2 regions of the Paenibacillus sp. J31R122 genome follow, and region 2 is predicted to be linked to the other one. Evidence: predicted binding sites of a transcription regulator. Region 2 holds the regulator's gene; the other holds the start of a gene.
The links. The regulator NrdR, encoded in region 2, represses ribonucleotide reductase genes. The targets are predictions, from matches to a motif close to AACACNATATATNGTGTT.

Region 1 (9,082 bases), on a different contig from region 2:
AGTGACCGAATACCCAATTGGTCGATATAATCTCTTTCTGTTTAACAATTTCATAAGTATCTGGATTCATTGCGAACAGGGTACCATAGGCAGCCCCCCATAATAATCCATCCGGACCGAACGACAATCCGCCTATTGCCTTTGGCTTTACCCCACCTGCCTGCTGAATAGCTGGAGTAAACTCTTTTATTACTTTCTTCGTTTTAACATCCCAAACAAACATTCTTGCTTCTGGCGCGCTTGGTTCTATTCCTAAGCCACCCCATACCGTGGTAGATCCATACAATAAACCCTCGCCTTTGACCGCACCCTTTCGGTACGCAAGCCCCATGATACTCTGGTTCTGTACGACATTTCGATGAGTTTCCCAAGTCGAACCGTCGTAGATAGTAAGAGCACCACCTAATTCACCCAGTTTCGGGATGGTTCCATTGAATAACAAATCATCACCCGTTACCATCACGAATGGACGATCTTGTTGATCCTCAATATGATGAATGATCTTCGGATTAATATTCCGTTCTAGTGGAAGAGTTGTATCTAGCTCATGTATAAAACTAGCCGGGTATACTCCGAACATCATTTTGTTACCATATGGAGTCATTCCCTCAGCTTGCCCCATACTGAACAACTCTTTGGTACCATTCTCGATGTTATAGCGCGCTCCATAAGCACCCAGATAACCAGAACTGTATAACAAGCCTTCAGGACCTAACTCCAAGGATTGTATAGATACGGGTGTTCCAGGTACAACGGGTTCAAAAGTTTTTACAGTATTGGTCGTAAAGTTCAGTACCGAAATCCCGCCATTAGTTAAGACCGTAGCAAGTGATTTACCGGGAAGTTCAGGATCATTCATCTCAACCCATCCCGGTTGGCGAAGGTACGTAGAGAATTCAAGATTAGTCGGTGTAATTTCTCGCGTTTCCAGATCGAATGTCTGAATTTTCCCTTCCATGCCTAAATACACTTTTCCATCCAGCTCTGGCGAGACGTGCATCCCTCGGTAATATCTATCGAGATCTTCCACCGATGACCACTCGGGCAGCCAAGCTTGAGCATCCAAATCATAAATGAGCAATCTCTGTGAACTCAATAGAATAAACATATAATTTCGCACGATACTAATGGAATAAAGTTGCATAACTTTTTCTTCTGTATACTGCGGAACGTTTGGAAAAGGAATGAGTACTTTACTGCCGTCGTTCGGGTTGACTTTATACAATTCACCGACGGCTCCAGTGCCTGCATACAGATACCCATCATAGTAAGCTACCGCTCTTATATAATCCTTGCCATCTGAAATCCGGCCAAATACGGTGAGCTTGTTTGCGGTAGTGTCATATTTAAAAATACTGGCTGTCGGAAATGTACCTCCGTAAATATTGTCATGTTCATCAACTGAGAGTCCGTATAGTTCGCTTGCACCTGCTATGCCTGCTAGTCTCTCTGCTTGTTTAGTGACAGGGGAGTAGCGGTATAGTCCATTTTTTGAACCCATATATACTTGCCCTTTAGAATCGATCACATGACTGTTTGAACTGCCCCCTTCAGGTAACGGAACAGTGCGGATCAAGCTGTAATTTTCCATATCCACTACGCTAAATAGTCCCGGATCACCTGTTACGGTTGTGTACATAACCTGCTTGCCATCCTCTACTCCAAAAACAGCATCTGACGCTTTAGGTGAGGTGACCATTGGACCAATATCTTCTGGCGAAGAGAATAGCAACGGAACTACGGGAGTTGGTGCCGCCTCGACCGTTGTTTGGGGCAAGATGGGAACGAATATTGATATTCCTAAAATAGCGACCAACATTTTGGTCATCAGTTTACGCGACTTTTTTACGATCTGTTTGGATAACATTTTCTCAGCTCCTTATATTAAGATCTAACACTGAATGGTGACGCTTACAGATCGAGACGGTTTTTTATACGTCCTTCCTCAAATTACGGGAACGAATCCGGGATCTACTGCAACCACGTCCTTATTATCATCCTCCCTAGTTTCCGTCTTGACTGTAAACGATTTCATCGTGGTTCATATGTAGTATATGTAACTTTGTATTCATAATAGCATATGCAATTTTTTTAGGTCAATTGGTTTTTTGTAGTTCCAAAAAAAGAAAAAAAAGCCTGAGTGAAGGAATACACCTTCGCCCAGGCCTTTTTGCTTACTTCTGCATCAAATAAGCTCCTTTTACAACTTCAACTGTTTATTGAATAAACGAATCAATCCCTCTTCATCGACCAATTCGGAAAAGTACTGTCCCAAGCAACCGCCCAGTGTCTGTATCTCATCAAAAGACAGCTGCAGACGATCATGAGTCGCATAGTGGGGAATAAGCTCCCTATGGAGCTCGAGTCGTGCAGGCTTGTTCGGTAGTTCAGGCTGAGTCGTCTCCGTCACCCATTTATTCGATGGCAGACTGAACGAATGACGTCGGATGAAGGTCTGACTTTCTTCGGACAGCAGGAAATCCGCGAAACACTTGGCCTCCTCCTTTTGAGCGGACATTGCTCCTACCGCAATGCCAGTGGTCAGAAGCTGCGTGTCATGGGAGCGGGATTTGGGAAGTTGGGCAATATCGAACGGAAACTCTGCATCCCTTAATTGATTCAATCGATAATAGGTTGTGAGAATAACCGAGACCTTTTGCTGCTTGAACAGTTTCTCCGCATCATGCTCCCCGAACGACATCACGAGCGGGAACATCCCCTCTTCATGAATCAGCTCACGAAGAAAGCGCAATAAACTAAGCGCATCCGGGTCGGTGAGTGACAGAAGCCCCTCTTCGTCTCTCTGGAACTTCACTTGATTCTGCAAGAAGAAGATCGGCCAACGCGTATAGGAGGATATGTGAAAGAACAAGCCGAAGCGGTTGGGGGCAGCGACTTTGCCCAGTGCTTCGCGCAGATCCTGCCAATCCCAGCTGCTGTCCGGCTCGAACAGCCGACGCTGCTGGAAATGTTCTTTATTGTAACAAAGCACCACCGGAGAAAAGATAAACGGCCTCACGGCTACTGTTCCCTCATCGGTTGCGAATAAGGCATTCAGGAAAGGATACACCTCTTGCTGAGGAGTAAAATGTTCGAGCACATGCAGATTCTTAAACTCTTGAAAATGTAAATAATCCGTGTGATTCAATGTAATCACGTCCACAATGCCTGATTGCAGCAGCTGTTTCGTGCTTTCTGCCTGAAAGTATGGCAGCTTTAACTGCTCTATCCTGATGGATGGGTGAGCCTTCTCGAACCTTTCAATTAGCTCGCCTATATTCGCTTCCTCATACAGCGAAGGGTAAACGCCGAAGCGAACTACCTTCTGCTGAGGCCTCGCAGCTACCTGGGTGCCAACTCTAGGAAGCTTGATGATGAGCCCTTCCTCTCTCAGCTTCTCCAATATAATGCGTACGGAATTTTTACTGAGTTGGAATTGGTCCGCCAAAGCCGTCTCCGCTGGCAGAAAATCGCCGGGCTTGTAAGTTCCGCTCACAATGTTCTGACGTATGGAACTCAGCAGCTCATTCAATCGATTCTGAAATGTATTTCGGTCCGGTTTAGCCATCTTGCCTGCTCCTTAAAGCATGATTTAAAATCTCTTTTATATTCCTGATAACTCCTGGTTCATATATAGTATACAAAAATGATAGAATGATTACCACAACGCATATTATATAAACCAGAGTCTATCATTTCTCATACTCTCAACGAAGAAGGCTGCTCCTAGCAGATTACTCTGCTTCGGGACAGCCCCCTCATTGCCGTTATACTACTAACCAGTTCCATAACGTTGGCATAAAGCCTCCAACTCGTGGAATGAAACCTTATAGATCGCCATGCTGTTCACATTATATGTTGTTGAGCCTGGTAATTCGAGGAATTTGGAGAAGAACCTCGTCAGAATAAGTAAGCAGGTCAACTCCATCCCTTCCCCTATAAAACGAAAGACGTTGTTTATAGGCGAAAAATTGAAATTGATATCAAAGTGGACCGGTGCAATCCTCCATCAGAATGATCGTCTCTACCCCTAATTACACTTGCTATACCCGCAATTACTGCACTGCTTACAGCCCTCAATATTGATCAATGTAGCGGAGCCGCATGACGGGCAGAGATCGCGCGAGCCCTCTCCTTTCGTTTGAACGCTTGATTCAATTAGCTTTTCTGGAGGTAACTCATCTGCCTGAGAATTCATCCCTAACAATTCAGAACTTTCAATCGCCGCAGCGTGCTCTTCACCGCTCTCCGTATGAATCTCCAATGACTTCGCAACCGCATCAGCGATGGATTCTACACGATTAACACCGAAGCCGATCGCACCCGTGCCTCCTATACCCTTCAAATGCTTAATAAGCAGCTTCACTTTATTGCCATGCTCACCGTAACGCAGAAATAACGAGCAAACTCGGCCTAAAGCTTCTGCCATGGCGAAAACATCCGAACCCGCTTTGCCTACATTTAAGAAAATTTCAGCAGGTGTGCCGTTCAAGTCATTGATTGTTATATATGCCATACCGAAGGGCGTATTGACCTTATAAGTAGCGCCACGTAAAACTTGCGGGCGACGTTTATATTGTTTATCCAGCACTTGATTCGCCCGTAGATTTGAAGCCGTTAGCACCTCTAAGTCAGCGTCATTAGGCTTCTCACTGCTATTTATAACAGGTGAATCTTCCTTCTCTGACCCTTGATCATCTGCCAGCTTCGTATTTTCTTCCGCCGACTCTTCCTTCTTCGTCGACAGCACCTGAACATCACGACTTCCGTCTCTGTAGATCGTTACCCCTTTGCAGCCCAGCTCAAAAGCAAGCTCATATAGTCTGCCTGTCTCTTCCACCGTAAAATCAGCCGGACAATTCGCCGTTTTCGAAATCGAGCTGTCAACCCAGCGCTGTATGGCAGCTTGTACGCGAATATGATCCTCTGCCGACAAGCTCATTGATGTCACATAATAATCCGGTAATTCCTCCCCAGGATGAGCATCCTTCCACTCCGCAGCAATCGGCACATATTGCTTATCAAATCCAAGTCGGCTCTGACGATAATACTCGAATGCAAAATAAGGCTCAATTCCCGTGGACGTGCCGACCATCGTACCTGTACTGCCTGTCGGTGCTTGCGTTATGACTGTAACATTGCGCATTCCGCGTTCCGCAACCGCGTCTCCAATCTCTGGGAACTCATCAATCATATTTTTCATAAAGCCGCTCTGAACATATTTCACCGCATCAAAAGCTTTAAACGAACCTTTCTCCCCAGCAATTTCAGTCGATCCCAAATAGGATTCACGCGCAATAAACGCATACAGCTTATCTAAGAATACTAACGACTCCGGACTGCCATATCGAATTTCTAATTTAATCATCAGCTCCGCAAGCCCCATTGTACCAAGCCCTATACGCCGCTCTAGCTTCTGGTTTTGCTCGTTTTCCTCAAAATGATACGGCGTCTTATCAATTACATTATCGAGGAATCGTACCGACCATCTCGTCACCTTGGCTAGATCATCCCACGCCACATCATGACTTTCCTCATCGTAAAATTTAGATAAGTTGATTGCTGATAAATTGCAAACACCCCAAGCTGGCAAGCCTTGTTCACCACACGGATTCGTACTAATAATCGGGTTAAAATAACAGCTGTTCGACATCTGATTGTAGTATTCCATAAATACGATACCGGGCTCAGCAGATTTCCAAGCGGATTCAATAATCGTCTGCCATACATCACGCGCGCGCACGGTCTTATAGTGAATTACTTTTTTACCAAGTTCTCGCCATTTATCAATATCACCCGTCCATATCTCATCATAATCCACTTCCTTCGTATCCGGAAATACGAGCTCCCAATCCAGATCCTCTTTGACAGCCTTCATAAAAGCATTGCTTACACATACGGATAAGTTGGCATTGGTCACCTGACCCATTGTTTGTTTAATCGTTATGAATTCAAGCACATCCGGATGCCAGTCATTTATCATCAGCATTAATGCTCCGCGACGGCTGCCTCCCTGCTCAATTAGCCCCGTCGCGTAGCTGAACAGTCCGCCCCATGATACCGCACCGCTGGAAGAACCGTTCACGCCGGCAACGATTGCTCTGCGAGGACGAAGCGAAGATAAATTCATTCCTACACCGCCGCCGCGCGCCATAATTTCAGTCATTTCCGTGAGTGTTTGCATAATTCCGCCCCGACTGTCCTTCGGTGAAGGAATGACGTAGCAGTTGAACAACGTCAGCTCCTCGCTTGCTCCTGCACCAGCTGCTATTCGTCCTCCGGGAACTAGCTTCCAATCTTCCAAAATATATTTAAATTTCTCTCGCCATTCCTGCTGCTTATCCTCGGTGACTTCTACGGAAGCCATCGCGCCCGCGAGCCGCTCCCACATCTCTACAGGTGTCTTCTCTATCGTTAGCGTCAACTTCTCAACTGTCGATTCAATGATATCGCCGCTACGCAGCTTCACCGTAACCGCGCTACCTTGTCGCGCCACTACTTCGCCAACTTCCTTTGCAGGGAATTTCGGATCCTCCTTCGTCAGAACAAGTACAACGTCACCGACCTTCGTTTCGTTCGTATCAGCGTTTTTCCAAGCGTATCGATCCAAAAATATTTTTTCGCTCAGTCCTTCTAACCGATTTACTTGTGTTGTTTCCAGCAATATAATTCCTCCTCTATTCACTGCGCACCAAGCCATATGTATCCCAATATATGCTCAAAGCACAATATATTGTGGTCTAAAACAATTATACTACACAACATATTGATATACACATTCATATGTGGCTAAATTTCTAAAGCTTATCCGCTTATACGCCTTCTCTCACGTCTATGCTTGTCCATACTCTATTTTAGAAGGCTTCTTATTATTCTCTAATGAAAAGGCAATACTACATATAACTTATCCCTTATTTTGCGGAAGGAGCTGATCTTAATGTCATTTAATACAACACCACAAGCTGCATCAGCTGAGACAGGTTCAGTTATAGTCAGCCGCAAGCTGCATCCGCTTGTTGATTTACAGTATGATCGTACATGGTTTGAAGAGCTGCAAAATCGTACGACGCGAGGTGGCCCCTGGGACGATTGGACCTTGTATCAGCTTGCGATGGAAGCTGAGCAGTCGAAACGCATTGAAAGCTTCGATCAACTGCAATGCTTACGGACACTTCCGGCATTCGAGCCGATGGCGCATCAAATTAGTACAGCCCGCAAAGTCGTGCACGAAATGGGCGGTCGTGCTATTTTGGCAGATGAAGTCGGTCTAGGCAAAACAATAGAAGCTGGGCTCATCTTAAAAGAGTATATGGTTCGCGGTCTTGCAAAACGGGTATTAATTCTCGTACCTGCATCGCTAGTGCTTCAGTGGGTGCGAGAGCTGAATCAGAAGTTTGGGATATCGGCTGTAGCCCAGAAAAAGGCGCATACTTGGGGATACGATATCGTCGTAGCCTCGATAGATACCGCCAAACGCGACCCGCATCGCGAGCTCGTACTCAGTATCGACTATGATCTAATCATTATCGATGAGGCGCATAAGCTCAAAAATAAAAAAACGACGAATTACCAATTCGCTAATATTTTGCGCAAAAAGTATTGTCTTTTACTCACAGCTACTCCGATCCAAAATGATCTGGACGAGCTATTCAATCTCATTACGCTTCTAAAGCCTGGCCAGCTTGGTGGACAAAGTGAATTTGCCGCGAATTTCGTAGTCGATAAACGTCTGCCTAAAAATGAGGAGCAGCTGCATGAAGCATTATCGGGCGTAATGATCCGCAATCGCCGCGGAGATGGAGGCATTAACTTCACGAAACGTATAGTGAAGAACATTCCGCTTAACCTCTCCGAAGAAGAAAAGGCGCTCTATGACGCAGTCACTGGCTTTGTGAAGGAGCGTTATGACGAGAGCGGCGGTGACATGACAAGCATGCTGTCGCTTGTCACATTGCAGCGTGAGGTTTGCAGCAGCCGCGACGCAGTGTTTCTGACTCTAGTGAATCTCTTCAAAAAAACAGCCGAGGATTCTCCGATGCGTCCGAAGATCTGGGAGCTTGTCGAGAAAATTCGGAGCATTAAAGCGAATACGAAAGCAGAGAAAGCGATGGAGCTTGTCAAGGAAATGGATGACAAGGTCATTATTTTCACCGAATATCGAGCGACTCAAGAATATTTGCTGCAGTTTTTCCGAGCGCAAAATATGATCGCTGTTCCCTACCGCGGCGGCATGAACCGAGGTAAAAAGGATTGGATGATGGATTTGTTTCGCGGTCGAGCTCAAATTCTGATAGCAACAGAAGCCGGAGGCGAAGGTATTAACCTGCAATTTTGCCACCACATGATCAATTTTGATTTGCCATGGAATCCAATGCGAGTGGAGCAGCGAATTGGACGCGTTCACCGTCTAGGTCAAACCGAGGATGTAAAAATTTATAATTTATGCACAATCGGAACGATTGAAGAGCATATCGTCGGTTTGCTGCATGAGAAAATCAACTTATTCGAGCTTGTCATTGGTGAGCTTGATCATATTTTGGAACGCTTTGAAAAAAGTGACGGCTCGATAGAGCAGAGACTTGCTCGGCTGCTGCTGGAAGCCGGTAGCGATAACGAGCTGAAGCAGAAAATTAATCACCTAGGTTCCTCGCTCAGCCGTATTCGCGACGAGGTGAAAACGAGTGAAGTGACGGTAGAGACGGCTCCTAATTTAATTGTTAATTTTGATTCTCTTGGACAAACGGTGGAGGTGCGGCCTTGAACGAGAAACAGGTGCACAAATTTGTAAATCGTTTTTTGGAAGCGACAGAATGTTCTATTTTAGAAAAATCACCATCTCATTTCACAGTTAAACTGTCACCCGCCGCCGATCGGGAGCTAACGAATCGACCTTACTATTGGAGCTTCGTGGATCGGGTAGGCTCAGAGCCCGAAACGATGACCTTCTTATTTGTCACCGACAAGCAAAAATATGATATGACCATTGAACTAGAAACAGCAAAGAAAGCAGAGACTGCCGTAACAGAGGCTGACGCAGCTGCTAATGCTGCGCTCGGGCGTTCACTTGGATTCATACACGGAA
Region 2 (9,082 bases):
CACATGTTCTTGTGGCGTTCGATGCGGGTAAAGTAACGTTTCGTCATGAGGGATACAGTGAGTATAAGGGCGGACGGGCAAAAACGCCGCCTGAGCTATCAGAGCAATTCCCTGTTCTTAAAGAGCTTCTACAAGCGTTCAGCATTGCACAGTTTGAGTTATCCGGCTATGAAGCGGATGATATTATTGGCACGCTTACGCGCATTGCCGATGAGAATAACGTACCTGCAGTAGTAGTAACAGGTGATAAGGATATGCTGCAGCTGGCTTCGGAGCAGGTTACGATTGTAATGACGCGCAAGGGTGTAAGTGAAATTGATGTGTATACCCCAGCAGCGATTCAAGAGAAATACGGTCTTGTGCCGTTGCAAATCATTGATCTGAAAGGGCTTATGGGCGATACGTCCGATAACATACCTGGTGTGCCGGGTGTAGGTGAGAAGACTGCGCTTAAGCTGCTGCATGAGCATGGCTCGGTTGAGCAGGTTCTGGACAATCTTGATCAACTAAAAGGAAAGCTAAAGGAAAATATCGAGAATCACAAGGATGACGCCATCATGAGCAAGAAGCTGGCGACGATTTTCCGCGAGGTGCCTTTGGAGCAAGAAACGGATGCTATCCGTTATGACGGCTATGATTCTGCCAAGCTTGGAGAGGCCTTTCGCAAGCTTGAATTTAAATCGCTTATCGAGCGTCTGCAATTAGGCGATGATGTAGGTTCGGCGGAGGAAGCCGCGCAGCAATCTGCAGCTGACTTGACGATTACTGTTATTGCGTCCGAGAATGATGCTGAAGCGTTGGAGAAGCTGCTGCTAACGCTGGAGCAGACAGATAAGAACGGCTTATATGTGGAAGCCATCGGTGAAAATCCGCATCATGCGGAGCTGATAGGCATTGCAATCGCGACAGAGGAAGCGGTATACGTCGCTCCAATTTCAGTATTAGAGCAGCCTTTCACAGCGAAGCTTCGTGAATGGCTGGGTCAAGCGGACAAGCCTAAATACGGATTTGACCTGCATAAGGTAGAGCTTGCGTTAGCGTGGGGCGGAATTGAACTTAATGGATCGGCTTTCGATGTTCAGCTTGCCGCATATTTATTAGACCCAACAGAAGCAACCCAGACGTTAAGCGGTATTAATGAGAAGCATAATTTGCCGGGATTGCCTTCCGATGAAGCCGTTTACGGCAAGGGCGCCAAATTCAAGCTGCCGGGCGCGGAGATTCTTTATCGTCATTTGGCGCTTAAAGCAGAAGCGGTTAAACGTCTTGTGCCATTATTGACGGAGGAATTGAATGAGACTGGCATGAGTAAGCTTTATTTTGATCTAGAGCAGCCGTTGTCTCGTATTTTGGCTGGTATGGAGCGTCAGGGCATTAAGGTGGAGCGGGAAGAGCTGAAGGCGCTGGGCAGTGATCTAGAACGCCAGTTAACTGCTATCGTGACGAATATTTACAAGCATGCAGGTACGGAGTTTAATATTGGGTCTCCGAAGCAGCTAGGCGAAATTTTGTTTGATAAGCTGGGCTTGCCCGCTAAGAAAAAAACAAAAACAGGCTATTCAACTGATGCCGAGGTGCTGGAAGAGCTGGCTCCTTATAGTGAGATAATTCCACTGATTCTTAATTACCGACAGCTTGCGAAGCTGCAATCTACCTATGTTGAAGGTTTACTCAAGGAGGTTCGCGGAGAGACTGGCAAGGTACATACGTACTATCGTCAGACGATTGCCGCAACCGGAAGGCTAAGCAGTCAGTTCCCCAACCTACAGAACATTCCGATACGTCTAGAGGAAGGACGTAAAATTCGTAAAGCGTTTGTCCCTTCGGAGAAGGGCTGGTCTATATTGGCGGCGGATTACTCGCAGATTGAGCTGCGCGTGCTCGCGCATATATCCGGTGACGAGAATTTGAAGGAAGCGTTCATTAACGATATGGATATCCATACGAAGACAGCCATGGACGTGTTTGGAGTATCGGCGGAGCAGGTTGATTCCAACATGCGCCGACAAGCCAAAGCCGTAAACTTCGGAATTGTCTACGGAATAAGTGATTTTGGTCTATCGCAAAATCTAGGCATCACACGTAAGGAAGCGTCACATTTTATAGAGCAATATTTTGAAGTATTCAAAGGTGTGCGCAAATTTATGGATGATGTTGTAGCAGAGGCGCGCAAGGATGGATATGTTACGACATTGCTTGGGCGTAGACGTTATTTGCCGGATATTAAAGCCTCTAACTTTAACATTCGTTCGTTTGCGGAACGTACCGCTATGAATACGCCGATTCAAGGAACAGCTGCTGATATTATCAAGCTGGCAATGGTGCATATGGATCATGCCCTGCGCGAACGCAAGCTGCGGAGCCGTATGCTCCTGCAAGTTCATGATGAGCTCGTGTTTGAAGTGCCGGAGGATGAATTAGAGCTTATGAAGTCGTTGCTTCCGGATGTCATGTCCGCAGCTTTGAAGCTTGATGTGCCTCTCAAAGCTGATGTCAGCTACGGTGCAAATTGGTATGAAGCAAAGTAACGCTTAAGTAGTCCTTTTCGGTTATAATGGTAGTTGAGGTGAAGAGAAATGCCTGAATTGCCAGAGGTAGAAACGGTAAAAAGAACATTAGTTGAATTAGTAGCTGGTAAACGGATAAAAGCAGTAACCGTCGGATTACCGCGTATTATACAGCGCCCTGCAGAACCGGAACAGTTTGCGGATGCACTTATCGGACAAAGGATTGAAACGGTTGAGCGTCGCGGCAAATTTCTGAGAATCATATTGGATGATCTCGTTATCGTATCCCATTTGCGAATGGAAGGCAGGTACGGCGTGTTTCAATCGGACGAGCCAATTGAACGACATACGCATGTACTATTTCATTTTGAAGATGGTACGGATTTACGCTACAAGGATGTACGTCAATTCGGCACGATGCACTTGTTTCTAAAGGGAGAAGAGCTAGACCTTCCTCCGCTTAATAAGCTGGGAATTGAACCGCTGGAGCCTGCATTCACAATGGAGGTTTTGCGGAATAAGCTGGCACATCGGACGACTCGCATTAAGCCCTTGCTGCTCAATCAAGAGCATATCGTGGGGCTAGGAAATATATATGTGGATGAAGCGTTGTTTCAAGCGCGAATTCATCCGGAGCGGACCCCAGACACTTTAAGACCGGTTGAGTGGAAGAGACTGTTCGAATCTATCTGTCAAACACTTGGTCGTGCTGTAGAGGCAGGCGGCTCGTCTATTAAATCCTATGTGAACGGGCAAGGCGAGATGGGAATGTTCCAGCATCAGCTGCTCGTATACGGCAGGAAGGACGAGCCTTGTCCTTCCTGTTCTAAACCGATCGAGAAGTTTACGGTGGCAGGCAGAGGCACGCATATTTGCAGCAAATGCCAGCCATTGAGAAGCTCTAAGTAAGGAAACTGTAGTTTCAGATCGGCGGCGCTATGCACCGTCATTAACTCTCCGCATATGATATCCGTATTATGAGCAATAGGCGGATGTCTAGTGCAATAGCCTGCTTGAAATATAGGTAAGTATAAGTTTCACCCTTATACTCAGCCTATATTTCATCGCGAAACGAGCTCACGCCGCCATGGGACGGCTCCAGCCGTTTACGCTTGGGATGCACGAGGCTGTCGCTGTGCGGGGAGGGACTTACGATTGTTCGCGCATTTAGCGTCACTGTTAGTTTTAGCTTTTGCCGTTAGCTTGGATGGTTTTGGCGTAGGAGTAACGTACGGTCTAAGGCGTATCCGTATTCCGTTTTTGTCGGTGTTCATTATTGCTTGCTGCTCGGGCTTCATTATTTGGCTATCGATGCAGGTTGGCGGCTGGTTAACCGGATATTTACCCGAATTTACTGCACGGCTGATTGGTGCTTGCGTCCTTATTATTATTGGCTGTTGGGCACTGTATCAGCTAAAACGCGGGCGTCAAAATGATGAAACCGGTGAGCGTAATGAAGCAAGGGCGGATAATAGCGGCTCAGCTCCAGTCACGCAGGAGATATCACCAATTGACGACATTGCGAATACAGCACTAATCGTCATGGTGGAACTGAAGCGTCTAGGACTTGTCATTCAAATATTGCGAACGCCACAAGCGGCTGACGTGGACAAATCGGGAACGATCTCCGCATCGGAAGCGGTTATGCTCGGAGTTGCATTGTCACTTGATGCGTTTGGCGCGGGGCTTGGTGCGGCAATGATCGGTTTGCCTGCCTTGCTGACCGCGTTAACGATAACTGCAGCGAGCGCTATTTTTCTAGTCGGAGGGATCCGTTTCGGGTTTCGTTTCTCTTCTTGGAAAGGAATGCAAGCATTATCTTTTTTGCCAGGCATATTATTGATCATGATGGGGATCATGAAGTTGTTATAAGTAGAGGTGAATAAGATGATAATCGGATTAACCGGCGGTATTGCAAGCGGAAAAAGCACAATCGCAAAAATGCTTGTCGAACGCGGTGCGCTGCTGGTCGATGCCGATCAAGTCGCGCGGGAGGTCGTACTTCCCGGAGAGTCGGCGCTGGAGGCTATCGCCTCTCTGTTCGGACAAGCAGTATTGCTGCCGGATGGATCACTTAACCGTAAAGCGCTTGGCGAGATCGTGTTTCAGGACAAAGCGTCCTTAGCGCAATTGGAAGCAATTACTCACCCAGCCATTCGAGCTAGCATGCAGCAGCGCATTCATACATACGCGGAGCAGTATCCGGAACGTCTTATTGTTGCGGATGTGCCGCTCCTTTATGAAACGAAGCAGCAGCATTTGTATGAAGGTATAATGGTGGTTTATGTGCCTGAGGAGACCCAGATCGCACGACTTATCGAGCGAAACTCACTTACTGTGGCGGAAGCAGAGCGGCGAGTTTCTCTACAAATGAATATCGAACAAAAGCGTGAGCTCGCGGACTGGGTAATTGATAACAACGGAACACTGGATGAGACTAGACGGCAAATTGATCAATTTTGGAAAGACCAGGGCTTAACATGAGAATATTGTTTAAGAAGAGAGTATTTCTTGTGTTGTTGATCGGCCTATTAACGATATTATTTCTGAAGTCGGACTGGCTCGCAACGATGATGTACCCGATCTATTATAAGGACGATATACGTGCAAGCGCATCGAATTATGGTGTGGAGCCTCATTTGGTCGCTGCCATTATACGTAGTGAAACGAACTATAAGACAGGTAAGGATTCGAAGAAGGGTGCACTTGGTTTAATGCAAATTATGCCGGAGACGGCCAAATGGGTCGTTCAAAGGGCAGGATTCAAGGAAGTAACAGAGGATAAACTGCGACATCGCGCTGATGTAAATATCGAGGTTGGAACCTGGTATTTAAAATCATTGCATCAGCAATTTGATCAAAATCCAATTGCCGCAATTGCCGCTTATAATGCGGGGCCAGGCAATGTTCGCAAATGGCTTGACTCGGGTGTATGGGACGGAAAGCTAAAAACAGTAGATCAAATTCCATTCGGAGAAACAAGGCACTATGTACATAGAGTCATTTATTATTATAATAAGTACAAAGGTCTCTATCCTAGTTTCTAATGAGTGATAACGAGTGAACATAAGTTGAAGCCTTGGAGGCCCATCTCTTCTTGAACGGGCCCAGCCAAAGCTACAGATATTCATACAACTTTTAATAAATCATTAACGTGCTCCGCCGGCAAGTGATTGCTCAGCGATTTGTACTAGACGACGGGTGATAGATCCCCCGATGGAGCCTGCGTCTTTTGTAGCCATGTTACCGAAGTAGCCGTCTTGCGGCATAGAGATTCCTAGCTCTTGAGCCACTTCATATTTCATTTGGTCAAGTGCTGCTGTAGCTTGTGGAACAACCAATTGGTTACTGCTGCGTGATGCGCTCATGTATGTTCACCTCCTTGCGGTTGGTAAATGTATTATGTGCGAAAATCAAAAGTTCATTACAGGAATTGTCTGGAAAAAAGATTAGGTTAAAAAAAAGCTTTGAAAATGATCGTTTGATTGAGAAAGGAGGCAATGGAGCACCATGAAATGCCCAATCTGTGACTATGCCGGAACCAAAGTATTAGACTCCAGACCGGCCAACGAAAACAAGTCTATCCGCCGCCGACGTGAATGCGAGAAGTGCAGCCGACGCTTCACGACTTTCGAAATGATTGAGGAGACACCACTAATCGTCATCAAAAAAGATGGCAGCCGCGAAGAATTCAGCCGCGATAAAATTTTGCGCGGACTCATTCGCGCCTGTGAGAAGCGCCCTGTACCGGCCGAGCGTCTCGAGGTTATCGTCTCCGAGGTAGAGAAGGAGCTTCGAACAACAGCTCTAGCCGAGGTAGATAGCAGTGAAATTGGGGCGATCGTAATGAATGAGCTCTATCCAGTTGATGAGGTAGCCTATGTTCGCTTCGCATCCGTATATCGCCAATTCAAAGATATCGAAATGTTTATGAAAGAGCTCAACAGTCTGCTCTCCAAGGAACCACTGAGCAGTCCAACAGATAAAGATTGACAGTTTTGGCGATCATGTGATAATATCAGCTTTGTCGTCATTTGGGGCCTTAGCTCAGCTGGGAGAGCGCATCGCTGGCAGCGATGAGGTCAGGGGTTCGATCCCCCTAGGCTCCACCAAATAAACAATTCAAACCACGTCCTCTGGACGTGGTTTTCTGTTTATTTGGTGGATTGCCCAGGGGGCGAACCCGGGGTTCAGTCCGCGCGGACATAATGAAGTGAATGGGCTTCGAAGGAAATGCATCTAGTGGAGGAGCACGGCGTCTGAATCTACCGCTAAAAGTCCCCGTTGAATAAACTTCGTCAGCAATTGGATCAAGATTCGGACATCCCATAGTGGGTAAGCGAGTTTGACGAGCTGTATCCCCCTAGGCTCTACCAACCATAAACGACTCAAGCCCTTGCGTAGCAAGGTTTTTTTTGTTTAAGATTACAATAACTTACGATCCCACATTGATAATCTTGGGGACGAATTGGGGACGTAATCTTTGTTGTTTCTTCGCTCGTATCTCGGACTCGGACCGTTGTTGGGAAATGCATGGATAGAAAGTATATTATTCGCGTTTAAATGATGGGAGCAGACATCTAGTATTGTAACTGAAAGTAAGATTATTCTTTCACGGTGAATGTCAATGATAATAGTTTTCACTGCTACACTTCTTGCTTACTGTCAGAAGAAGATAAAGTTCTAGGCTGGAAAATAAAGTGTTAGACTGACGATGCTTCATTAACGGGCAGAATAGTTCAAAATCAATTGTGGCGAACCTCATCACAAATAGTAGTAAAGCAGGTGGGAGTTGGTGGTTAATTTAAGGGATACGGTTTGATTTTTTAGAGAAGTAAATTTATGATCAATTTGTACTTAATCGATTCAAAAGGGCTTTTAACACTTCCTGTCGAAAGTATCTTTCTAATATTACAGATAGTAGGTGAGAATGTTGGATAGAACGACACACATTTTGGTAGTTGAAGACGATAGTGACATCAACCAACTGTTGTGCAAAATCTTAAAGAAAAGCGGTTATTCTCCTCTGCCCGCGTATTCCGGGACGGAAGCTATGATCTATCTGGAAAGACAGGAATGGGATATGATACTGCTTGATTTGATGCTTCCCGGCCTGACGGGAGAGGAGCTTCTTATAAAAATAAACGAAAAGAATCCGACTCCTGTTATCGTCATTTCAGCTAATGAAGAACAGCAGACGAAAGTAACCACTCTACGCATCGGCGCGGATGATTATATAACGAAGCCATTCGATATCGAAGAAGTGTCAGCTAGAATCGACTCCCATTTAAGAAGGTACAGCCGATTGATCAGCAAGGCTCCCAGCGATCAAATCCAGTATAAAGACATTAGTTTAAACAAGGATACAAAGACCGTAACGATCAACCAATCGGAAGTGATGCTGACGGCAAGGGAGTTTGCTATTCTCGAGCTTTTCATGTCCTATCCGAAGAAAGTGTTCTCTAAGGCAAATTTATTCGAGAGCGTATGGGAGGATACCTTTGTGGGGGATGACAATACGATTATCGTCCATATGAGCAATTTACGAAATAAACTATCCAAAGTAAATCCCGAAGAAGATTATATAGAAACGTTATGGGGGATGGGATACCGGCTCAAATAACAACTTAATGTTTTCTTAATAATCCCTTTATGATCGCTTATGCTTTGCCTCCGATAATGAAGCTATCCCAGAGAGAGGTAGTGAGACGATGAGTGAATATGTACTGAAGACCGATCATTTAACCAAGGTCTACAAGATGGACTATGCGCTTAATCGAGTGAATCTGTCCATCAAAAAAGGTGCGATTTACGGTTTTATCGGACAGAACGGTGCAGGTAAATCAACGATGATCCGTATCGTCAGCGGGCTGGCTTCCCCGACAGACGGTTCCATCGAATTGTTCGGCAAGAGGGATGCACAGGATCTGAGCGAAGCTAGAAAACGAATGGGCTCGATCATCGAAAGTCCGGCTTTATATCCGAATATGACGGCTAGAGAAAATTTGGACACCCATAGGCTTCTACGGGGAATCCCGGGCAAAGCGTGCATCGAGAAAACACTGTCTTTGGTCGGTCTGCAAAGTACGGGCAAGAAGAAAACGAAAAACTTCTCATTAGGAATGAAGCAGCGGCTAGGACTCGCGATTGCTCTTCTTGGAGATCCGGAATTTCTGATTCTAGACGAACCGACGAATGGCTTGGACCCGATGGGGGTCGTCGAAATGAGGGAGCTCCTCAAAAAGCTCAATCGGGAAAATGGAATTACCATTTTAATATCAAGTCATATCTTAAGTGAGCTTCATCTGTTGGCCACCCATTTTGGCATTATTCATAAAGGGGAATTACTGGAGCAATTGTCTGCTAATGAACTTAATGAGAAATGCCAGCACTACCTGCATATTAAGGTGAATGATGCCGCGAAGGCGGCGGCCGTTATTGAAGGGGAATTGGGTGCCTCCCAATTTGAAGTATTGCCGGACGGGACGATCAAACTGTACAGTTACGTAGATACTCCTGGCAAAGTTTCCGTGGCGCTAACGACGGCTGGACTGATTATCGAACAATTTATGCCC

Region 1: AC0YN7_RS02135 (adenosylcobalamin-dependent ribonucleoside-diphosphate reductase) is a predicted target of NrdR. The motif match lies at 6,723-6,740, and genes of this name have one in related genera.

The regions. Positions count from the first base shown of each region.
Region 1 is NZ_JBWDNM010000001.1:559,113-568,194, reverse strand. Features, by position in the region: gene AC0YN7_RS02145 (OmpL47-type beta-barrel domain-containing protein) at 1-1,867, opposite strand, end outside; gene AC0YN7_RS02140 (extracellular solute-binding protein) at 2,201-3,568, opposite strand; gene AC0YN7_RS02135 (adenosylcobalamin-dependent ribonucleoside-diphosphate reductase) at 4,031-6,661, opposite strand; gene AC0YN7_RS02130 (DEAD/DEAH box helicase) at 6,938-8,761, shown strand; gene AC0YN7_RS02125 (YqhG family protein) at 8,758-9,082, shown strand, end outside.
Region 2 is NZ_JBWDNM010000003.1:112,897-121,978, forward strand. Features, by position in the region: gene polA (DNA polymerase I) at 1-2,528, shown strand, start outside; gene mutM (DNA-formamidopyrimidine glycosylase) at 2,577-3,416, shown strand; gene AC0YN7_RS06835 (MntP/YtaF family protein) at 3,663-4,379, shown strand; gene coaE (dephospho-CoA kinase) at 4,395-4,991, shown strand; gene AC0YN7_RS06845 (lytic transglycosylase domain-containing protein) at 4,988-5,554, shown strand; gene AC0YN7_RS06850 (small, acid-soluble spore protein, alpha/beta type) at 5,657-5,875, opposite strand; gene nrdR (transcriptional regulator NrdR) at 6,018-6,500, shown strand; tRNA gene AC0YN7_RS06860 (tRNA-Ala) at 6,544-6,619, shown strand; gene AC0YN7_RS06865 (response regulator transcription factor) at 7,441-8,130, shown strand; gene AC0YN7_RS06870 (ABC transporter ATP-binding protein) at 8,219-9,082, shown strand, end outside.